DNA from 3 places in the Cellulomonas sp. P4_H12 genome. Region 2 is predicted to be linked to each of the others. Evidence: riboswitches for the same ligand, from Rfam matches in the RefSeq annotation. Region 2 holds a riboswitch; each other region holds the start of a gene.

Region 1 (7,553 bases), on a different contig from region 2:
CGGGACCACCCTGATCCTCGACGGCATCGAACGCCTCATCGCCCTCGCGGCGCAGTGAGCCGCCCACAGCCACCCGGTCCGCACACCCGCTCGGACCGGTGTCGGCGGCGCCGGGCAGACTCGACGCATGACCTCGCCTGACGCCCTGCGCACCGGCCGCTGCTTCGGCGACGGCAACCCGCTCTACGAGCGCTACCACGACGAGGAGTGGGGCGTGCCCGTGCACGACGAGCACGCGCTCTTCGAGCGGTTCGCGCTCGAGGGCTTCCAGTCCGGCCTCGCCTGGATCACGGTGCTCCGCAAGCGGCCTGCCTTCCGCGACGCCTTCGCGGGGTTCGACCCCGAGGTGGTGGCCGGCTTCGGCGACGACGACGTGGCGCGGCTCCTGGCCGATGCGGGCATCGTGCGCAACCGCGCCAAGATCGAGGCGACGATCGCCAACGCCCGCGCGCTGCGGGAGCTGCACGCCGCCGGGGGCACCCTGGACGCGGTCCTCTGGTCGCACGCGCCCGACCGCGCCGCCCACGTCCGACCCCTGACCTGGGCCGACGTCCCCGCCCAGACGCCCGAGTCGCGCGCGCTCGCCACCGAGCTCAAGTCGCTCGGCTTCCGGTTCGTCGGACCCGTCACGGCGTACGCGGCCATGCAGGCCTGCGGGGTGGTCGACGACCACCTGGCCACGTGCCCGTCGGCGACCGCCGCGTCACCCGCCCGGGTGAGCACTACTCCTGCCGGGTGACGCTCCCGTCCACCCCTCGGAACGCGGTGTGACGCGGACTACAGTGCGGGCCATGACGGAGATGCCCAACCACGACGCCCGGCGTGATGCCGCGCGCGCGGCGGCGGAAGCTCTGGCGGACAACGCTGTTCCCGACGCGGGGATCCTCGCGGCCGTCCAGGACGGGCTGCTGTCCGTCCCGGCCGGCTCGCCGAACTCGTGGTTCGACGTGCCGTCGCAGCGCAGCCGCCTGCAGCCGGGGACCCTGTCCCCGCGCCGCCCGCACTGACGCGCCCGCTCCGGACGGCCGCGCCCGCGCTGCGGCGCGCCCGCGTGACGGCACGCGGACAACGTCGTCTCACGGGCCGAGCACGGTTGCCCAGCATGTGATCGTCGGTCTACCATCGCGCCTACCATCCAGAGCGGCCGAGAGACCTGGCTCGACGACGCCGCAGCAACCCCCCTCCCCGCCGAGGGTGTGGGTGCTTCCGCCAGGGACGATGGAGTGAGCGATGTCCCCGCAGACCACGTGTCCCCGCACCGCACCGGTGCCGACGACCCCGCCGGCCGCGCCATGAGCGCCGCCGCCGTGGAGCCCCGCACGCCCGGCCTGCACGCCGCACCCGCAGCCCGCCCGCAGTCGGCGAACGACCGCCCCACGATCTCGTTCGAGCTCTTCCCGCCCCGGAACCCCGACGCCGCACCGCGCCTCTGGGCCACCATCCAGGCGCTCGAGTCGGTGCACCCCGACTTCGTCTCGGTCACCTACGGCGCCTCGGGCAAGACCCGGGTCACCACGCGCGCGCTGGTCCGCCGGCTGCTCCGCGAGACGACGCTGAACCCGATCGCCCACCTGACCTGCGTCGGCACGTCCCGCGCGGAGATCACGGAGATCGTCGGGGAGTTCCTCGACGAGGGCCTGCGGTCGTTCCTCGCGCTGCGTGGCGACCCGCCCACCGACCAGAGCGACTGGGCGGCCCACCCCGACGGGCTGCAGACCGCGGGCGAGCTGGTCGAGCTGCTGCGGGACATCGAGGCCCAGCGCTGCGCCGACAGCCCGTCGCAGGCCGTCCGGGCGCGCGTGCGGCCGCTGTCGGTCGCCGTCGCCGCGTTCCCGCGCGGCAACCACGCGACCGGGGGCACTCGCGCGCAGGACGTCGCCTCGCTGCTGGCCAAGCAGCAGGCCGGCGCCGACTTCGCGATCACGCAGGTGTTCTTCGACGCCGACGACTACCTGGGTATCGTGGCGGAGGCCCGTGAGGCCGGCGTGACCATCCCGATCATCCCGGGCATCATCCCGACCACGGACCCGGCCCGCCTGCTGCGGGTGCAGGAGCTGACCGGCGTCCCGGTGCCGCGCACTCTCCTGGACCTGCTGGGTTCTGCCGACGACGAGCTCGACCGCCACCGCCGGGGGATCCGCGCCAGCGTCGACCTCGTCAACGGCGTCCTGGACGGCGGGGCACCCGGCGTCCACCTGTACACGTTCAACCAGCACCATGCCGCACTTGACCTGCTCGAGGGTGCACACCTCGACGGCGGAGCTCGGACAGCTCCCGACCTGGCCGGATGGCCGCAGGACACGGCACCCGCCCGACCCCCGAGGGACTGAGAAACACATGAGCACTGCGACATTCCCCGCCAGCTCCGTGCTGGGCTACCCGCGCATCGGCCCCCGTCGCGAGCTGAAGAAGGCCCTCGAGGCGTTCTGGGCCGGCCGCACGACGGCCGACGAGGTCGAGGCCACCGCCGCCGAGCTGCGACGCCGCACCCGCACCCGTCTGGCCGAGCTGGGCCTGGCCACCGACGTGCCCGCTATCCCGAGCGCCTTCTCGTTCTACGACCACGTGCTCGACGCGACCGCCGTGGTGGGTGCCGTGCCGGCCCGCTTCGCGGACGTCGTCGGGGCCGACGGTGCGCTCGACCTCGCCGGCTACTCGACCGTGGCCCGCGGCCGCGGCGACGACCTGCCGCTCGAGATGACCAAGTGGTTCGACACCAACTACCACTACCTGGTCCCCGAGATCGGCCCGGAGACCGAGTTCCGCTTCGCGAGCGACCGCCCCGTCCGCGAGTTCGCGGAGGCCCTGGCCGACGGCGTGCTCACGCGCCCGGTGCTCGTCGGCCCCGTCACCTACCTCGCGCTGGCCAAGCCGACCGAGGACGCCCCCGAGGGCTTCGCGCCGATCGACCGCTTGGCCGACCTGCTGCCGGTCTACGCCGAGCTGCTCCAGGCGCTCGCGGCTGCCGGCGCCACCTGGGTCCAGCTGGAGGAGCCCGCGCTGGTCTCCGACTCGATCGCCGTCCCCGCCGAGCAGCTGCTCGCCGCCGTCATCGAGGCGTACCGCGCCCTGGCGACGGACCTGACGGACCGCCCGGCCATCCTCGTCGCGGCGCCGTACGGCGACCTCGGCGCGGCGTTCCCGGTGCTCGCCGCCACGGACATCGAGGCCATCGGCATCGACCTGGTCCGCGGCCACGCGCCGACGGAGAAGGTGCCCGGCCTCGAGAGCAAGACGCTGGTCGCCGGCGTGATCGACGGCCACAACATCTGGCGCGCCGACCTGGACGCGAAGCTGCAGATCCTCGAGCAGCTCGAGGGCCTCGGCGCCGCCGCCGTCACGGTCGGGACGTCGACGTCGCTCTTCCACGTCCCGCACACGCTCGAGGACGAGCCGAACCTCGACGCCACGCTGAAGACGTGGCTCGCGTTCGCCGACGAGAAGGTCGTCGAGGTCGTCACCCTGGCAGAGGGCCTCACCGAGGGCCGCGAGGCCATCCACGAGCAGCTGCTCGCCGCGTCCGACGCGGCGACCTCGCGCCGCACGGCGCCCGGCGTCGTCAACCCGGCCGTCCGGGACCGCGTGGCTGCGCTCGACGAGGCGGCGTTCAGCCGGGGCTCGTTCGACGAGCGCAAGGCCGCCCAGGCCGCCCGGCTCAACCTGCCCCCGCTGCCGACGACGTCGATCGGCTCGTTCCCGCAGACCACCGAGATCCGCACGGCCCGCGCGGCGTTCGGCAAGGGCGAGCTGACCGAGGAGCAGTACGACGAGGAGATGAAGGCGGAGATCCGCCGCGTCGTCGAGCTGCAGGAGAAGATCGGCTTCGACGTGCTGGTGCACGGCGAGCCCGAGCGCAACGACATGGTGCAGTACTTCGCGGAGAACCTCGACGGGTTCGCCGTGACGCAGAACGGCTGGGTCCAGTCCTACGGCTCGCGGTGCACGCGCCCGTCGATCCTGTGGGGCGACGTCTCGCGGCCGAAGCCGATCACGGTCGAGTGGTCGTCGTACACGCAGTCGCTGACCGAGAAGCCGGTCAAGGGCATGCTGACGGGCCCGGTCACCATCCTCGCGTGGTCGTTCGTCCGCGACGACCAGCCGCTGGGTGACACCGCCAACCAGGTCGGCCTCGCCCTGCGCGACGAGATCGCCGACCTCGAGGCGGCGGGCATCGCCGTGATCCAGGTGGACGAGCCCGCGCTGCGCGAGCTGCTGCCCCTGCGCGTCGAGGACCACCCCGCGTACCTCGACTGGTCGGTCCGCTCGTTCCGACTGTCCACGGCCGGCGTCCGCCCCGACACGCAGATCCACACCCACCTCTGCTACTCGGAGTTCGGCGAGATCATCGGCGCGATCGACGGGCTCGACGCCGACGTGACGTCGATCGAGGCCGCCCGCTCCAAGATGGAGATCCTGGGCGACATCTCGGCCGCCGGCTACCCGCGCGGCATCGGCCCGGGCGTCTACGACATCCACTCGCCCCGCGTGCCCAGCGAGGCCGAGGTCGAGGAGCTGCTCACCGAGGCCGTCAAGGCGATCGCCGTGGACCAGCTCTGGGTCAACCCGGACTGCGGCCTGAAGACCCGCCGCTACGAGGAGGTCGCCCCGTCGCTGGAGCACATCCTCGAGGCGACGCGGAAGGTGCGCGCGACGCTCTGATCCTCACCACGACGGCCCCGGACATCGCCAAGGTGTCCGGGGCCGTCGTGCGTCCTAGGGTCGGCGCGTGACGATCTTCGACACCGTCCCGCTCGACCAGCTCCGTCGCCGGACCAGCGAGAAGTGGCGCGCCTACCCGCCCGACGTGCTGCCGCTGTTCGTCGCCGAGATGGACGTCCCGCAGCCCGAGCCCGTGATCCGTGCCGTGCACGACGCGATGCGCTCGGGCGACACCGGCTACCCGCACGGACGCGCGTTCGCCGAGGCGATGGGCGAGTTCGCCGCGCAGCGCTGGGGCTGGGACGTGGACGTCGCCGCGTCGCGCCTGGCGTCCGACGTCATGGTGGGCGTGGTCGAGGCGCTTCGTCTGGTGACCGACCGGGGTGGCGCGGTGGTCATCAACCCGCCCGTCTACCCGCCGTTCCGCGCGTTCCTGGAGCACGCCGGGCACGTCGTCGTGCCCGCCCCGCTCGGTCCCGACGGGCGGCTCGACCTCGATGCCCTCGACCGCGCGTTCGGCCGCGCCCGCGCCCATGGCCCGCGCCCGGCGTACCTGCTGTGCCACCCGCACAACCCGACGGGGACCCTGCACACCGCCGCCGAGCTGCGCTCCGTCGGCGAGCTCGCCGCGCGGCACGGCGTCCGGGTGGTCGCCGACGAGATCCACGCGCCCCTGGTGCCGAGCCGGCACGCGTTCGTCCCGACGACGACCCAGATCCCCGACGCGATCGCGCTGCACTCGGCGTCGAAGGCGTTCAACCTGGCAGGTCTGCGCGTGGCGGTGCTGGTGCCCGGGCCGGAGGCCACCGGGGACCTCGCCGGGATGTCACACGTCGTCGGTGACGGCGTCATGCACCTCGGCACGGTGGCGCAGACCGTGGCCTACCGCGAGTGCGGCGCGTGGCTCGACCGGGTGCTCGACGGGCTGGCGCAGAACCAGGAGCTGCTTGCGGGACTGCTCGCCGACCAGGTGCCCGACGCCCTCTGGTCCCCGCCCGAGGCGACCTACCTGGCCTGGATCGACCTGCGCGCCACCGCCGCCGTCCGCGCGGGCGCCGACCCGGCCGAGCTGCTCCTGCGTCGCGGGCGCCTCGCCGTCAACCCCGGGCCGACGTTCGGCGACGAGGGCGCGGGGCACGTGCGGCTGAACCTCGCGGCGTCGACCTCGACGCTCACCGACGCCGTGGGACGCATGGCCCTTGCCCTCGCCGACTGAGATCGATTCGTGACCATCTGACCGCCGCCGGGACTCATGTCCACCCCACGCACGTGCCGATCTCGTAGGTGCGGGCCCTGGAGCCCGATTTTTCTCCGACGACGTAGTGGAGACAGACGTGACAAAGTGCGACGAGTGCAGCTCGGCGGTGCAGATCTGTGAGCGGTGCGACGGCGCCGGTCGGAAGCGCTGGTCGGGGGAGTGCAGCTACTGCCGAGGAACCGGTCAGGCCTGCATGAAGAACGCGAACCACCGCTGGTGAGCTGACGCTGCAGCGGCTCTAGCCCAGCCGGACGTACCGGTCCGCCAGACGGTCGACGATGCGCACGTCGGCGTCGAGCCACGGGACGTCGTGCCACTGCGGCCCGGGCAGCCAGCGCAGCTCGTCGTGCTCGACCAGCGGCTCGGCCGTCCCGTCGACGATCTCGGCCAGCCAGATGCGCATCACGTACTGGTCGGACAGGCGCCACAGGCCGTCGTCCGGACCGACGAGCTCGTCGCCGAGGCCGATGCGCACGCCCAGCTCCTCGCGGATCTCGCGGTGCAGGGCATCCTCCGGCGTCTCGTCGCCGTCCACCTTGCCGCCGGGGAACTCCCAGCGGCCGGCCAGTCTCGCCGGCACGGCACGGCGAGCGGCCAACAGCTCACGCGGATCGTCCAGGTCGTCCACGATGGCGGCGGCCACGACGAGCACGGGTGGGGTCATGCGGTGAGTCTGCCAGTCCCGCGTTGCGCGGGAGTGGCGGTTCGGGGTCGGCCCGGTGTCTTGAGCCGACGATCCCGAGAGACCTCCGTCAGCGAACGCCGTGCGCGACGGCCCAGGCGACAGCCTCGGACCGCGTGGACACGCCGATCTTGCGGTAGACGCTGCGGACCTGCGACTTCACCGTGTTGCGGGTCACGAAGAGCCGCGTGGCGATCTCCTCGAGAGTGACGTCCTCTGCGAGCTCGGCCAGTACGACCCGCTCGCGGCGCGTCAGTGCGTCGTTCGAGAGACCGACCGTCCTGCTCGTCTCCACCATGCTCATGATGTCCTCCGGTGTGCTGCGTGGCCCGGGGGTTCGGGTCACGCTCTGGGCTGCGTACCGGATGAGAGAGAGCTGGTCGCGCGCCATGACGCCACTTCCAGCAATCTCGTCATGCGCGGGTTCCCCCCCGCCATGCGCCGATCGCGCCTGCCACCCACAATGAACGCCGCCTCGCCCCCCTGATACGCCGATCGTGTGACCACCGGCGGGTTTTCACCCGGACGGCTGACCAGCGGCGGGCGGAAGCACCTACCTCTGCAGGACGGTGCCGACGCCGTCGAGGTTCACCCCGCGTTCTGCGCGGTGTACTCCTCGGCGGTGAGCACGGGTCCGGTTGACGCCACGTCGACCTTCAGGAGCCAGCCCGCTCCGTACGGGTCGGAGTTGACCACCGAGGGATCGTCCACGGCGGCCTGGTTGACCTCGACGACCGTGCCCGACACCGGCGAGTACAGCTCCGACACCGACTTGGTCGACTCGATCTCGCCGACGACCGCGCCGGCGACGATCTCCTCGCCGACGGCGGGGAGCTCCAGATAGACGATGTCGCCGAGCGCGTCAGCCGCGATCCCGGTGATGCCGACGGTCGCGGGGGCGCCGTCATCCAGCCATTCGTGCTCGACCGTGTAGTGCAGGTGGGTGGGCAGCTC
Region 2 (7,553 bases):
GGCCGACGTGGGCGCCGGGCGCGGGGACAGGTTCGACTGGGCGGTCGAGTTCGCGAAGCCTGTGCTGCTGCCGGGCACGGTGACCGTGCGGGTCGCGGGCGCGCCGACCGACGGGTTCGCGTTCGCCGGGTGGGATGCCCGCTCCGGCAAGCCGCACCTGACGGGGACCGTCACCCCGCTGCGCTGAGCGCGCTGCCTCCGGCCCTTTCTCGACCGGAGGCAGCGGCTGGCCTCAGAGGTCGAACGGGCGCAGGACGAACGTGATGGCGTGCGCGATCTGCACGTTGCCCGCGTTCAGGTCCAGCTGCCGACGGATGAGGAACGGGTTGAGGTCGTTGCGATCCTGGTCGCGCAGCTGCACGATGCCGAACCGCTTCGAGATGACGTCGACCTTGAACGTCCCGCCCTGGGCGGTGGTGAGCACGGCGTTGTCCGAGGCCAGCGCGGTGGCGGAGTCGATGGTCACGCCCGGGACCACGTGGTAGAGCAGCACCTGCTCGATGGCGTCGATGCCGACGGCGCCGGCCAGCGTGGTGAACACCTGCTCCTCGCTGCCGTACCAGCGGTGCGTGAGGTCCTTGACCAGCACCTGGAACGCCCGGTCGTTGGGCAGGAACGCGGTCAGGGGGACCGTGCCGTCCGCCAGCACGGCGACCGGGCTCGTCGGCTTGGCCGCGAGCACCGCACCCACGGCCTGGTCGAGGATGTCGAAGTCGTACCAGTTGCGGTCGAAGGTGTCGCCGTCGGAGGCGAGCAGCGCGGCCAGGCTGGACGTGCCGGTGGGCGGCTCGGCGGCCGTCGCGGCCGGGGCGAGCGCGAGACCGGCTCCGGCGGCCAGGCCGACGGCGACGAGTGCGGAGATCGTGCGACGGATCCTCATGGTGGCTCCTGCGGGACGACGGTCGCGACCGACGCCCCTGCGCCGCGCCGCGCGGGCACCCGATGGGCACCCTGTGTCCTCTTCGCCCGATCCGGTCCGCCCGGATGCACCCGGGCTCCGTCAGCTCGCGACCTCGGCCTCGGGCTCCTTCGCGGCCGCGAAGACCCCCGTCGCCACGACGGCGAAGGCCACACCCCAGGCGGTCAGGCCGGCGAAGACGCAGACCGCGCCGACCGCGACGAACAGCGCCGCCTGCGCGGCGACCCGCGGTCCGCTCCGGAGCCGGTGCGCCGACGTCGGTGCCATCCAGCGCGCCCAGATCCCGATCGCGACCGCGTCGAACGCGACCGCGAGCCCGATCGACGCCCACGTGCTCGTGCCGAGCCGCCACCCGGCCACCGCCAGCAGGGCGATCATCGCGAGCTCGCACAGGAACGCGAGGGCGCCGAACACCCCGACCCGAGGGACCATGCTGCCGGCCTCCGGGATGGCGGTCAGTCGTCCAGGGCGGGGCCGCAGGCGGCTGCCGCGGTCGCGGCCAGGTGGTCCAGGCCGTGGACCGCGAGCAGCGGACGGGTGTCGTCGACGACCGCCCAGCAGCCGTCGATCACCTCGTACCGGACGGCAGGGCCGTCGGCCAGGTACCGGGTCAGGGCCTCGACCAGGCGGTCGACCGCCTCGCTCGTGGTGCCGACGCCCACCGAGGCCCGGATGGCGCCGCCGGACGCGCCGAGGTGCGCGAGCAGCGGGTGGGCGCAGAAGCGGCCGTCGCGCACGCCGATCCCGTGCTCGGCGGCGAGGTACGCGGCGACCAGGCCCGGGTCGTGGTCCGGCACGGTGAACGTGAGGACCCCGACGGGCGCGGCCGAGTCCGGCCAGATGCGCGCGATCTCGACGCCGTCGATGGCCGCCAGCCCCTCGACGAGGCGCGCCCGGAGCGCCTCCTCGTGGGCGGCGAGGGCGCCGGCGGGGAGGGCCGCCAGCTGGTCGCACGCCTCAGCCAGCGCGATCGCGCCGAGGACGTTGGGCGAGCCCGCCTCGTGCCGCGCGGGCGCCGGCTGCCAGACCGTCCGATCGGTCCGCACGTCGCGCACCGCACCTCCCCCTGCGAGGTACGGCGTGCCTGTGTCGAGCCAGTCGCGGCGGCCGACGAGGGCCCCCGCGCCGAACGGTGCGTACGTCTTGTGGCCGGAGAACGCGACGTAGTCGGCGTCCGTCGCGGTCAGCGAGAAGCCCCGGTGCGGGACCAGCTGCGCGCCGTCGACCGCCACCCGGGCGCCCTCGGCGTGGGCCAGGGCGACGACCTCGTCGATGGGCAGCGCCTCCCCCGTCACGTTGGACGCGCCCGTGATCGTGACCAGGGCATACGGCTGCCGGGCGAGCTCGGCGCGCAGGGCGTCGAGGGTCGCGGCGACCGTGTCCTTGATGGGCAGGATGGTCGTCCGGTTGCCGTGCCGCTCCGTCGACTGCACCCAGGGCAGCAGGTTGGCGTGGTGCTCGACGTCCAGGACGAGGACGCGGCCACCGGCGGGCACGACGCCGGCCAGCAGGTTGAGCGAGTCGGTGGTGTTGCGCGTGATGATCGCGACGTCGGCGGGACGCGCCTCGACGAACCGGGCGATGGTCTGGCGCGCGGACTCGTACAGCGCCGTGGACACCTGGGACAGGTAGCCGGCACCGCGGTGCACGGACGCGTAGAGCGGCAGCACCTCGGTCACGCGCGCCGCGACGGCCTCGAGCGCGGGGGCGCTGGCGGCGTAGTCGAGGTTGGCGTAGACGCGCTGGGTGCCGTCCACCAGCGGGACGGTGGTGGTGCCGCCGACGACCGGGAGCAGGGCCCCCACCTCGTCGACGGAAGCACACGAGGCGCGCTCGGCGGTGATGGTCATGGAGGTCCTCCGACACGATCCGGGGGGACACCTCGACAGGTGGAACCCCGCGCTTGCCGAGCCCCGGACGGGACGCGGCCAGGTCGTCACCCGGGGCACCCCACCGCGGAGGAGGGTTGCCGGCCAGCGAGCCGGGGCTTGACGCTGGCGCTCATGACCTGCAACGAGGGTCGCGGCACCCCGCGCCGCCTGTCAACGCACCGCGCGGTTCGTCTCGCCTACCGGGACGCCTTGTCCACCAGTTGGTTTCGACGAGCCCGGCACGCGTAGCATCACCGGCACCATCCAGAGCGGCCGAGAGATCTGGCTCGACGACGCCGCAGCAACCCGCGGGCACACACTGTGCCCGGCCGAGGGTGCTACCGCCAGGACCGATGAGACGAGGATCTGCATGAGCTACGCCGGCGACCTGACCCCCCAGCAGGCCTGGGACCTCCTCACCTCCGACGAGAACGCCGTGCTCGTCGACGTGCGGACCGACGCCGAGTGGCGCTACGTCGGCATCCCCGACGGCGCCCGGATCGGCGGCCGCTCGGCCCTGGTCGAGTGGGTGTCGTACCCGTCGGGACGGCCCAACCCGCAGTTCCTCAAGCAGCTGGCGGACGCCGGCGTCACGGCCGGCCGCCCGGTCGTCTTCCTCTGCCGCTCGGGCGTGCGCTCCGTCGCCGCCGCGCAGGCCGCGACGTCCGCGGGCCTCGGCCCGGCCTACAACGTGCTCGAGGGCTTCGAGGGCGACGTCGGCTCCGACGGCCACCGCGGACACACGGGCTGGCGCGCCGCCGGTCTGCCCTGGCGGCAGGCGTGAGCGCCCGGCGCGTCCCCGGCCCCGGGGACTGGGACGACCGCCGCGCCCCGCGCGCCGACCTGCGGCCCGACACCCTCGCCGTGCGCGGCGGCCTCGTGCGCTCGCAGTTCAACGAGACGTCCGAGGCGCTCTTCCTCACGCAGGGCTACGTCTACGACGCCGCCGCCGAGGCCGAGGCCGCGTTCGCCGGCGAGGCCGACCGCTTCCTCTACTCGCGCTACGGCAACCCGACGGTGTCCACGTTCGAGGAGCGCCTGCGCCTGCTCGAGGGCGCCGAGGCCGCGTACGCCACGGCGTCGGGCATGTCCGCGGTCTTCACCTCGCTGGCCGCGATCGTGAGCTCCGGCTCCCGCATCGTGTCGGCACGCGCGCTGTTCGGCTCCACGGTCGTGATCTTCGACGAGATCCTGGCCAAGTGGGGCGTGCGCACCGACTACGTCGACGGCCACGAGCTCTCGCAGTGGGAGGAGGCGCTGTCGACGCCCGCGGACGTGGTGTTCTTCGAGACGCCGTCCAACCCGATGCAGGACCTGGTCGACATCGCCGCGGTCAGCCGGCTCGCGCACGCCGCGGGCGCGACCGTGATCGTCGACAACGTCTTCGCCACGCCCGTGCTCTCCCGCCCGCTCGAGCTCGGTGCCGACGTCATCGTGTACTCCGCGACCAAGCACATCGACGGGCAGGGGCGCGTGCTCGGCGGCGCGATCCTGGGCACCGACGAGTACATCCACGGGCCCGTGCAGACGCTCATCCGGAACACCGGGCCGTCGCTGTCGGCGTTCAACGCGTGGGTGCTGCTCAAGGGCCTGGAGACGCTGTCGCTGCGCGTCCGGCACCAGACCGCGTCGGCGCTGCACGTCGCCACGTGGCTCGAGGAGCAGCCCGGCATCTCGCTCGTCCGGTACCCGTACCTGGCGTCGCACCCGCAGCACGAGCTCGCGCTCGCGCAGCAGTCCGGCGGCGGCACGGTGGTCACGTTCAACCTCGCGGTCCCCGACGGCGCGCAGCCCGACGTCGCCAAGAAGGTCACGTTCGGGGTGCTCGACGCGCTGCGGATCGTCGACATCTCGAACAACCTCGGCGACGCCAAGTCGATGGTCACGCACCCGGCGACCACGACCCACCGCAAGCTCGGGCCCGAGGGCCGCGCTGCGGTGGGCATCGCGGAGACGACGGTCCGGCTCTCGGTCGGTCTGGAGGACCCCGCGGACCTCGTCGACGACCTGGCGCAGGCGCTCGACACACTCGCCGGCTGACACCTCCCCGGCCTGCGCGGCCGCGCGCGGAACACTGGCGCCATGAAGGCGTCGTCGTCGCTGTCCAGGCTGATCGTCGGGGCGCTGGCGGGCGTCCTGGTCGGCATCGTCGTCGGCTGGACGTCCGCCGTGGCGGCGGTGCTGGCCGGCTGGGCGACCGTCGCGGCCGTGTTCGTCGTCTGGACCTGGGCGGCGGTCGCTCCGATGGGTCCCGACGACACCGCCTCGCACGCCACGCGCGAGGAGCCGACGCGCTGGGGCGCGCACGCGGTCGTGCTCTTCGCGGCGCTCGTCACGCTGGTCGGCGTCCTCGTCGTGCTCGTCGAGAAGAACATCGGCCAGCTGCTGCCGACCATCGCCGTGCTCGCCAGCGTCCTCACGTCGTGGGCCGCGATCCACACGGTGTTCGCGCTGCGGTACGCGCGGATGTACCTGACCGACGGCGCCGGCGGGATCGACTTCCACATGCGCGAGGCGCCGCGGTACACCGACTTCGCCTACGTCGCCGTCACCGTCGGCATGAGCTTCGCCATCTCCGACACCGACCTCGGGTCGTCGGCGATGCGGCGGACCGCGCTGGGCCACGCCCTGCTCAGCTACCTGTTCGGGACGGTGATCATCGCTCTGCTGGTCAACCTCGTCGCGTCGATGTGACCGCTCAGAGCTGGACGGTCTCGTTCTCGCCGCCGTCGTAGCGCTCGCCGGTGACCTTGGCCTTGACCAGGCTGAACGCTGTCGTCAGGCGGCCGCCCTTGGCGTGCCAGTACTCCGCCGTCTCGCCGCGGAGCACCACCAGGACCACGCCCGGCGTCTCCGGACCGTCCGGGAACCAGGCCTCGGCCGAGGTGCCCCACAGCTCCTTGATCTTGGCGCGGTCCCGGACCACCTCCGCGCGACCGGAGACCGAGACCCAGGCCGTCGAGTCCGCGAAGGCCGCGTTGGCCGGGCTGCCGCCCTCGACCTCGTGCACCTTGTGGCTGCCCTCCTCGGCGAAGAACCAGAGGTCCCCGTCGAAGTCCACGTCCTGCACGCCCATGGGCCGGCTCACCAGCGAGCCGTCGGCCGACACCGTGGTGAGCATCGCGATCCGCGCGTCCTTGATCAGTTCCGCGACCTTGGCCTGCTGGTCCTCGTTCGTCATGGGTTCCTCCTCGGGTGGCTCGCCCGCGGGGCTGCTGACCGCGGCGGCCGGGCCACCGTAGGCACGCCGCGCTGCTACCGCATGTCGGAGGCGCGCGGGATGCTCGGTCCATGACGGACAGCGACTACGACGCGATCGCCGACGACCTGGTCGCCCGCGGCGCCACCCGCGCGCAGATGATGGGCCGCCCGATCCTCAAGGTGGGGTCGACCATGTTCGCCGGGCACGTCGGCGGCGACCGCCTGGTGGTCAAGCTCGGCCGGGACAGCGCCGAGCACGCGGAGGCGCTGGCGCTGCCCGGCGCGACCGTCTGGTCACCGGGCGACAGCGGGCGGCTGTTCTACGACTGGGTCGCGCTGCCCGCGTCGGCCGAGGACGAGTGGATGAGGTACGCGGAGATCGCGCGGGTGCGCGCCTCGACGGGCTAGCGCACCCACTGCTCCCCGGCCTCGACCGCGACCGTCAGCACGTTCTCCGGCGGCGGGATCGGGCAGGTGGCGAACTGCGTCAGGCCGCACGGCAGGTTCGACGCGCGGTTGAGGTCGAGCGTGACCGTGCCGTCGTCGGCCACCGGGCCGAGCGCGAGGGTGCGCGACGCCGGGTACGTGGTGACGCCGCTCGTCGCGTCGCGGAAGAGGACGCTGAGCCCACGCGCCCCACCGTCGAAGACGATGAGCGACTGCGGGATCCCGGCCACCTCGAACCGCACGGTGCCGACCGCGGTGTGGTGGTGCTCGAGCCCGTCCACGACCGCGCCCGTGGTGACCGTGCGCGGCTCGTCGTAGGGCTCGAACCGGCCGGTCAGCACCCACTCCTGCGACGGCGCGTACGCCGGGATGCCGTCGAACGCGGCGAGCTGCGTGGCGGCGGGGTCGTGCACGCGGACGATCGCGTGGCCCGTGCGGCGCGCGACCTCGAGGAGGAGGTCGCCGGCGCGGACCTGCAGGCCGGGCGCGCCCTCGACGGGGTCGAGCGTCGCGACGCCGTCCTCGACCACGGTGCCGGCGGGGAGCTCCAGCCCCTCGACGGCCTCCACACGCACGAGCCCGTCGGCGGACCAGAGACCGGGGACGCCGGCCAGTTCTCGCGGCTCGGCCGACAGCCAGTGCAGCGCGGTGATCGCCACCCAGCCGTGCGGCTCGCGGAAGTAGGCCTCGCGCGTGGCGTGCCACTCCTCCCAGTCGGCGACGAAGGTGGAACGCTCGGTCGTGGTCGTCATCAGGAAGCCCTCACATCGGCGGCGGCGGTGCGGCCGAAGGCGTCGGCCGGCGGGAGTCCGAGGTGCTCGCGCAGCGTCGAGCCCTCGTACGAGGTGCGGAAGGAGCCCCGCTCCTGCAGGAGCGGGACCACCGTGTCGACGAACTCGTCGAGCCCGTGCGGCGTCAGGTGCGGCACGAGGATGAAGCCGTCCGAGGCGTCCTCCTGCACGTACCGGTCGATCTCGGCCGCGACGTGCTCGGGTGTGCCGACGAACGAGTGCCGGCCGATCACGCGGATGACCAGGTCGCGGATGGACAGCCCGTGCGCCTCGGACAGCTCGCGCCACTGCTGCGCGATGGCCAGCGGGTCCCGGAACTGCGAG
Region 3 (7,553 bases), on a different contig from region 2:
CCCAGCACCCGCGCACCCGCGCGTTCCTCGACAAGGTGCTCTGACCCCCCAGTTCTTCGTCGCCCGCACCCCGCGGACGGCGTGACGAGCGCGCCCCTGCGCTCCCGACCGAGAGAGAGATCCCCGTGACTACGACCTTCCGACGTGCTGTGAGCGCACTGGCCTTCGTGCCCCTGCTGGCGCTCGCCGCGTGCGCCGGACCGGCCTCCGCGGACACGGACGTCGCCGATGCCGCCTCCCCCGAGGCGACCGCCGCCGGCCTCAAGATCAGCACGAGCCCCGACCAGGACCGGATCCACACCACGAAGTCCGAGGACGCGATCGCGCTGCTGCCCGCGGAGATCAAGAAGTCCGGCGTCCTCAAGGTCGCCACCACGGCCGGTGCCGCGCCGCCGCTCGGCTTCCTCGCCGACGACGAGAAGACGCCGATCGGGAACGAGACCGACATCGCCAGCCTCGTCGCCGATGCCCTCGGGCTCAAGCTGGAGCTCGAGCAGAAGGCGTGGGCCGACTGGCCGCTCGCCCTGCAGTCGGGCGACGTCAACGCCGTGGTCTCCAACGTCACGGTGACCGAGGAGCGTAAGGAGCTGTACGACTTCTCGTCCTACCGCAACGACCAGCTCGGCTGGCTGACCAGCGCGTCGAGCAAGATCAAGGCCATCAAGGAGCCCAAGGACATCGCGGGGCTCACGGTCGGCGTCGGCTCCGGGACCAACCAGGAGAAGATCCTGCTGGCCTGGAACCAGGAGAACATCGACAAGGGCCTCGAGCCGATCAAGAACGGCTCGCCGGAGTACTACGAGAACTACTCCGACGTGCTGCTGGCGGTGCAGTCCGGCCGGGTCGACGCCTATGTCGGCCCCAACGCCAGCCTCGCCTACAGCGCGGCGACCGCGCCCGACCAGTTCAAGGTCGTCGGCACGCTCAACGGCGGCTGGCCGCTGACGGCGCAGATCGCCGTGGCCACCCTCAAGGGCTCCGACCTGGCGCCGGCCGTGACGGCGGCCCTGCAGCACGCGTTCGACGACGGCACCTACGCCCAGGTCCTCGAGCACTGGGGCCTGTCCGCCGAGGCCATCGAGAAGCCCGAGACCAACCCGCCGGGTCTGCCCAAGACGAGCTGACCCCTCCAGACCGGATGCTCTCGTAGCGTCCGCGGTGGCCGGTCGGGGTCGGGGGACGCCCGGCCGGCCACCAGTTCTCGTCCCCCTGGTTCTGGAGGTACCTGTGCAGATCGTCGACCACCTGGTCGTCGGAGGCGGTGTGATGGGCTCCGCCGCGGCGTGGCAGCTCGCGCGCCGCGGCCGCGACGTCGTGCTGCTCGAGCGGTTCGCGCCGGGGCACGTGAACGGCGCGTCCCACGGCGCCTCCAGGATCTACCGGCAGACGTACGACCGGCCCGAGTACCTCGACCTCGCGGCCGAGGCGCTGGAGCTGTGGCAGTCGTTCGACGGGGTGCTCACCCTGACGGGCGGCGTGAGCCACGGTGTGCCGTCGCCCGGGGTGCTCGACGCCTTCGTCGCGCGCGGCATCCCGCACGAGCTGCTCACACCCGACGCGGCGCACGAGCGCTGGCCCGGCCTTCGGTTCGAGGGGGCCGTGCTGCACGAGACCCGGACCGCCGGTCGGGTCCACGCCGACCGCGCCGTCGCCGCGCTGCAGTCCGCCGCCGCCCACCTCGGCGCGGACGTGCGGCACGAGGTGCAGGTCCTGTCCCTGACCGTCGGCGACGGCGTGCTCGTCGAGACCTCCGTGGGTCCGTTCCGGGCCCGCAGCGTCGTGCTGGCCGCCGGCGCCTGGACGTCCGCGCTGCTCGGGTCGGCGGCGCCGCCGCTCGTCGTCACGCAGGAGCAGCCCGCGCACTTCGCGCTGCGGTCGGGCACGCCCGACGACTGGCCGAGCTTCACGCACCGCCCGCTCGGCGACCACCCGTGGCCCAGCGGCACGTACGGGCTGGGGACCCCCGGCGAGGGGATCAAGGTCGGTTTCCACGCCGTCGGACCCGTGACGCACCCGGACCGCCGCACGTTCACGCCCGAGCCGGCCCAGCTGGCGCTGCTGCAGGAGTACGCGGCGCAGTGGCTGCCCGGCGTCGACGCCTCGACGCCGGCGCCGATCTCGTGCACGTACACCACCACCCCCGACCACGACTTCGTGCTCGACCGCCGCGGCCCCCTCGTGGTCGCCGCCGGCTTCTCCGGCCACGGCTTCAAGTTCGCCCCCGCGATCGGTCGCGTGCTGGCCGACCTCGCCGAGGAGCGCCCGGGCGACCCCGTGTCGGCCTCGCACCCCGCCTTCCACCTGTCCCGCCCCGTCCTGCAGGAGATCCGATGACCCGCCGTGCCGTCCCCCTGTCCGTGCTCGACCTCGCGCCCGTCCCGGAGGGGAGCACGGGCGCCGACGCGCTGCGGTCCGCCGTCGACCGCGCGCGGCTGGTGGAGCGGCTCGGGTACCGGCGGGTCTGGTACGCCGAGCACCATCTGGCCGCGGGCGTCGCGTCGTCGACGCCCGGCGTGCTCGCGGCGCTGACGGCGAGCGCCACCTCGACCATCCGCGTCGGGTCCGCCGCCGTGCTGCTGGGGTCCACCAGCCCGGTCGTCGCGGCCGAGCAGTTCGGGACCGTCGCCGCGCTGCATCCGGGGCGCGTCGACCTCGGGCTGGGTCGGGCCTCGTTCCCGCCGCCGAGCAAGGAGGGTCCGTCGGCCCCGCGCCCGCGGGTCGCACCGTCGGAGGCCCGCGTGGTCGACGGGTTGCTCGTGCCGGCCGCGCCGCCGCTGAACTACGCCGACCCCGACCCCGCCCTGCGCGCGCGGTTCGTGGCCCACCAGGAATTCCTCGGCGCCGGCCGCACGCCGGCCCGGTTCCGCGACGAGCTGGCCACGGTTCTCGCGCTGCAGGCCGGGACCGCCACGGCGGGCGACCGCGGGGTGACCAGCCCGGCGGTCGAGGGCTCGGACGTGGCGCTGTGGGTGCTCGCGTCGAGCGCGGGGGAGAGCGCGCGCGTGGCCGGTGAGCTCGGCCTGCCCCTCGCCGCCAACTACCACGTGAGCCCCGCGACGGTGCTCGACACGGTCGAGGCCTACCGCGCGGCGTTCGTTCCCGGGGTGCTCGACGAGCCGTACGTCGTCGTGTCCGCCGACGTGCTGGTCGCGGAGACCGAGGCCGCGGCCGTCGCGCTCGCCGACCCGTTCGGCGAGTGGGTGCTCTCCATCCGCGCGGGCCTCGGCGCGGTCCCGTACCCGCGGCCCGGCACGACCACGCCGTTCGAGCTGCGCGAGGAGGCCGAACAGGCGCTGCTGCGCGACCGGATCGACACCCGGATCGTCGGCGACCCCGACGCCGTCGTCCGGGGCCTCGACGCGCTCGTGCGCGCGACCGGCGCCGACGAGCTCCTGATCACGACCATCACGCACGACCCGGCGGACACGGCCCGCTCGTACGAGCTGCTCGCCCGCGCGTGGGGCCCGACTGATGACGAGCTGGTGGGCGCCCTGGCAACGGCCAGCTCCCGCTAGAGCGCGGACGTCAGCGCGCGCCAGAAGGCCCCCGGCATCCGATGCCGGGGGCCTTCTGCGACGGGTCAGACGGCCGTGTGGTCGCCGATCCGGTGGTACGTGCGGTCGTGGTAGACGAGCGGGAGGGCCTCGTCGGCGATGCCGTGCGCGAGCGCCCGGACGGACACCAGGTAGGAGCCGCCGACGGGGACGCGCTGCACGACGCGCCCGCGCACCCAGGACACGGCGCCGTCGATGACCGGCTCGCCGGTCTCCAGGGCCGTCCACCCGCCCGCCTCGAACCGGTCGATGCCGCTCGTCGCGAACCGCGCGGACACGTCGTCCTGCCCGGAGGCCAGGAAGCTGATCGCGAGCGTGCGGGCCGTCGAGAGGGCCGGCCACGACGAGGAGGTCGAGGCGAGCGAGAACGCGAGCAGCGGCGGCTCGGCGGACACCGAGATGACGGAGGTGGCGGTGAAGCCGACGGGCCGGCCCTCGTCGTCGAGCAGCGTCACGACGGCCACCCCGGCGGGGTGGCGGCGGAAGACGTCCTTGTAGGCCTGCGGGCTGAGCTGCGGCTCGTCCTGCTGGGTGAGGTCGGCGTCGAGCACGCGGAGGATCTCGGCGGTCATGCGGTCAGCGCCGCGACGTCGAGGGCCGCGCGCAACGGGCCGTACGCGCGCTCGAGCCAGCGGTCGATGACGGTGTCGAGGTCGGCGAGGTCGGCCTCCGTGACCGCGAGTGCGCGCGTGGGCACGGTCGCGCCGAGCTCGACGAGCAGGGGTCGCAGGTGGACCTCGCCGGCGAGCAGGTGGGCCGGGCCGCCCGAGACGACGAGCGGGACCGCCACGACGCCGGCCAGTGCGTCGGGGCCGTACAGGTCGAGGAAGGACTTCAGCAGGCCGGTGTACGTCGCCTTGTAGACCGGCGTCGCGACGACGAGCAACCGGGCGCCCGACACGGTCGCGAGGGCGGCGTCGAGCAGCGAGCGGTCGGCCGTGAAGAGCTGGTGACCGATCGTGGCCAGGTCGACGGTGGTGACGTCCACGCCCTCGGCGAGCCGGTCCGCCACCTGCACGGCGGCGGCGAGGGTGCGCGACCCCGGCCTCGGGTTGCCCACGAGGGCGACGACGTCGGGAACTGGCTGGTGGACCACGGTGGAGCTCCTTCTCGCTGCACGCTTGCCGCACCGGTCGGTACGGCCAGGTCATCTCCCGGAGCACCCCGTCGTGGAGGGGTTGCTGACCAGCGAGCCGGGGCTTCGCGCTGGTGCTCGTGACCTAGGGCGGAGTTGTAGCAACGGGCCGCCGCCCGGCAAGGGCTTCGCCGGAGAATCCCGAATGACGGACAGCGGAGGGGGACGGGCGTCGCGAAGAACCGGAAGGATGCGTGTCGAGAACGTGCGAGCGGCTCCGACCCGTGGGTGACAGGCCTGACCGGAGCCCGACGAACGGGAGTGCACCGTGAAGTACATGCTGCTGATGAACTACTTCATCGAGGGCGTGCCGCCCATCGACACGTGGGCGCCGGAGGACGTGCGGCGCCACATCCAGTTCCAGCAGGACCTGGGTGCGGAGCTGGTGACCAGCGGGGAGTTCGTCGACGGCCAGGGGCTCGCGTGGCCGGACACCGCGAAGTTCGTGCGGAGCGACGGGGTGTCCACGCCGGTGATCGTCGACGGGCCGTTCGCCGAGTCGAAGGAGTTCCTCGCGGGCTACTGGACCGTCGACGTCGAGGACGAGGCGCGGGCCATCGAGATCGCGGCCACGGCGTCGGCCGCACCCGGACCGGACGGCGTGCCGCTCCAGCAGGTGTTCGAGGTCCGCGCGCTGATGGCGGCGCCCTCCCCTGAGTGACCAGCCGAGCGTCGAGGACCTGTTGCGCGTGCTCGCGCCGCAGGTCCTCGGCGTGCTCGTCCGGCGGTCGGGCGACCTGGCGGACGCGGAGGACGCCCTGCAGGAGGCGCTGCTCGCCGCGACGACGCAGTGGCCGAGCACCGGCGTGCCGGACAACCCGCACGCCTGGCTCGTCGTCGTGGGGCAGCACAAGCTGGTCGACCGCTACCGCAGCGAGGATGCGCGGCGCAGGCGCGAGGAGCTCGTCGCGACCATGGACCAGGGCGTCGACGCGCTGCAGTCCGACGACTCCCTGCTCCTGCTCTTCGGCTGCTGCCATCCCGCGCTCAGCCCGGCGTCGGCCATCGCCCTGACGCTGCGCTCGGTGGGCGGGCTGACGACGGCAGAGATCGCGCGGGCGTTCGTCGTGCCGGAACCGACGATGGCGCAGCGACTGAGCCGGGCCCGCCGGACGCTGCGGGGGCTGGACGGCCCGTTCCGCATGCCGTCGGAGGCCGAGTACGCCGAGCGGCTCCGGGCGGTGCTGCGGGTGCTCTACCTGATGTTCAACGAGGGGTACGCCAGCAGCACGGGGACCGCGGTGGCCCGGGCCGACCTGGCCGGCGAGGCGCTGCGACTGACGCGCGACCTGCACGCGAGCCTTCCCGACGACGCCGAGGTGGCCGGCCTGCTCGCGCTCGTCCTGCTCACGGACGCGCGCCGGCCCGCGCGCACGGGTCCCGGCGGGGAGCTGGTCCCGCTCGCCGAGCAGGACCGCAGCCTCTGGGACCGGTCGATGATCGACGAGGGCGTCGCGCTGGTCGAGGCGGCCCTGGTGCGCGGCGCGATCGGCGAGTACCAGGTCCAGGCCGCGATCGCGGCGGTCCACGACGACGCGAGGAGCGCCGACGAGACCGACTGGCCCCAGCTGCTCGCGCTCTACGGGGTGCTCGAGCGCCTGACGGGCAACCCGATGGTCACGCTGAACCGCGCGGTCGCGCTCGCCATGGTCGAGGGCCCGGAGGCCGGCCTCGCGCTGCTGGCGACGCTGGACCAGCCTCTGGCGGGCCACCACCGGCTCACCGCGGTGCGCGGTCACCTGCTCGAACGGGCGGGGCGGCCCGCCGAGGCGGCCGAGGAGCTCCTGCTGGCATCGCGGCGGACCACCAGCCTGGCGGAGCGGGACTACCTGCGGCTGCAGGTGGCGCGCCTCCGGCACGGTTGAGAGCCTGGGCCCCGTGAGCGTCGACGAGCACATCCTCCTGTCGCCTGCCGTCACCAACCTGCGCGACATCGGCGGCCGCCCCACCGCCGACGGGAGCACGGTGGCGACGGGGATTGCGTACCGCTCGGCCGAGCTCGCGGACACCGCGGCGACCACCGACGACGCCCTCGCACGGCTCGGCATCCGCACGGTGGTCGACCTGCGGACGGCCGACGAGCGGGCGGGCCGGCCCGACCAGCTGCCCGCGGGCGCGACGCTGCTCGTGCTCGACGCGCTCGCCGACCTGCCCGGCGGCACGGCTGCCCAGATCCCGCTGCTGCTGGGCGGCGGCGACACCGACGCCCTCGCCCAGCTCGACCTCGCCGGACAGATGGTGGACGTCTACCGGCACCTGGTCGTCGGGGAGTCCGCCCGCACGGCGTACGCGGCGCTCGTGCGCACGGTCCTCGACCCGACGCGCACCCCGGTGCTCTTCCACTGCACGGCGGGCAAGGACCGGACCGGGTGGGCGGCGACGATCCTGCTGCTCGCCGCGGGCGTCGACGAGGCGGGAGCGCTCGACGAGTTCCTCGCGGTCAACCCCGCCGTCCGCGAGACGTTCGCCCCCCTGCTGCAGCAGCTGGCCGCCGCGGGTGGCGACCCCGAGCTGTTGCGGCCGATGCTCGAGGTCCGCGCCGAGTACCTGCAGGCCGCCCTCGACACCATGCACGAGCAGTTCGGGTCGTTCGACGGCTACCTGCGGGACGGGCTGGGCCTCGGCGACGTGGAGATCGAGGCGCTCCGCAGGACGCTGCGCACGAACGGGTGACGTCGGGCCCACCGTTGGACCGTTCGGGTGGTCCGATATGTCCGATGTTGCCGACTCACCCGGCCGCACCCACGATGGGCAGATCGCACCTCCCGCGACGCAGCGTCGTCTGATCCCAGGCGCCGAGGGAAAGGCACGCCTGTGGCCGACGAGATCATCTCCCCCATCCGACGGGGCGCGCACGACATCGC

What was found. Region 2 has a riboswitch for S-adenosylmethionine ahead of AC1DQC_RS00265 (rhodanese-like domain-containing protein). Riboswitches for the same ligand answer to the same signal wherever they lie in the genome.
Region 1: linked by a shared signal. The riboswitch ahead of AC1DQC_RS18510 (methylenetetrahydrofolate reductase) and the one ahead of AC1DQC_RS00265 (rhodanese-like domain-containing protein) in region 2 are both predicted to bind S-adenosylmethionine.
Region 3: linked by a shared signal. The riboswitch ahead of AC1DQC_RS18890 (NADPH-dependent FMN reductase) and the one ahead of AC1DQC_RS00265 (rhodanese-like domain-containing protein) in region 2 are both predicted to bind S-adenosylmethionine.

Annotation. Positions count from the first base shown of each region.
Region 1 is NZ_JBFUKJ010000043.1:7,312-14,864, reverse strand. It holds gene AC1DQC_RS18525 (TetR/AcrR family transcriptional regulator) at 1-58, shown strand, start outside; gene AC1DQC_RS18520 (DNA-3-methyladenine glycosylase I) at 128-739, shown strand; gene AC1DQC_RS18515 (hypothetical protein) at 792-1,007, shown strand; SAM riboswitch class I at 1,129-1,225, shown strand; gene AC1DQC_RS18510 (methylenetetrahydrofolate reductase) at 1,293-2,330, shown strand; gene metE (5-methyltetrahydropteroyltriglutamate--homocysteine S-methyltransferase) at 2,338-4,659, shown strand; gene AC1DQC_RS18500 (MalY/PatB family protein) at 4,727-5,875, shown strand; gene AC1DQC_RS18495 ((deoxy)nucleoside triphosphate pyrophosphohydrolase) at 6,156-6,581, opposite strand; gene AC1DQC_RS18490 (LuxR C-terminal-related transcriptional regulator) at 6,670-6,903, opposite strand; gene gcvH (glycine cleavage system protein GcvH) at 7,188-7,553, opposite strand, start outside.
Region 2 is NZ_JBFUKJ010000001.1:46,430-53,982, reverse strand. It holds gene AC1DQC_RS00285 (MaoC family dehydratase) at 1-187, shown strand, start outside; gene AC1DQC_RS00280 (fasciclin domain-containing protein) at 233-880, opposite strand; gene AC1DQC_RS00275 (YrdB family protein) at 1,001-1,351, opposite strand; gene AC1DQC_RS00270 (aminotransferase class V-fold PLP-dependent enzyme) at 1,375-2,769, opposite strand; SAM riboswitch class IV at 2,814-2,928, opposite strand; SAM riboswitch class I at 3,048-3,150, shown strand; gene AC1DQC_RS00265 (rhodanese-like domain-containing protein) at 3,161-3,574, shown strand; gene AC1DQC_RS00260 (O-succinylhomoserine sulfhydrylase) at 3,571-4,830, shown strand; gene AC1DQC_RS00255 (DUF1345 domain-containing protein) at 4,873-5,484, shown strand; gene AC1DQC_RS00250 (pyridoxamine 5'-phosphate oxidase family protein) at 5,489-5,971, opposite strand; gene AC1DQC_RS00245 (hypothetical protein) at 6,082-6,399, shown strand; gene AC1DQC_RS00240 (DUF1684 domain-containing protein) at 6,396-7,190, opposite strand; gene AC1DQC_RS00235 (NtaA/DmoA family FMN-dependent monooxygenase) at 7,190-7,553, opposite strand, start outside.
Region 3 is NZ_JBFUKJ010000047.1:2,795-10,347, forward strand. It holds gene AC1DQC_RS18865 (amino acid ABC transporter ATP-binding protein) at 1-44, shown strand, start outside; gene AC1DQC_RS18870 (ABC transporter substrate-binding protein) at 150-1,124, shown strand; gene AC1DQC_RS18875 (FAD-dependent oxidoreductase) at 1,228-2,334, shown strand; gene AC1DQC_RS18880 (LLM class flavin-dependent oxidoreductase) at 2,331-3,515, shown strand; gene AC1DQC_RS18885 (flavin reductase family protein) at 3,581-4,126, opposite strand; gene AC1DQC_RS18890 (NADPH-dependent FMN reductase) at 4,123-4,650, opposite strand; SAM riboswitch class IV at 4,667-4,775, opposite strand; gene AC1DQC_RS18895 (YciI family protein) at 4,967-5,350, shown strand; gene AC1DQC_RS18900 (RNA polymerase sigma factor) at 5,379-6,554, shown strand; gene AC1DQC_RS18905 (tyrosine-protein phosphatase) at 6,568-7,362, shown strand; gene AC1DQC_RS18910 (AAA family ATPase) at 7,504-7,553, shown strand, end outside.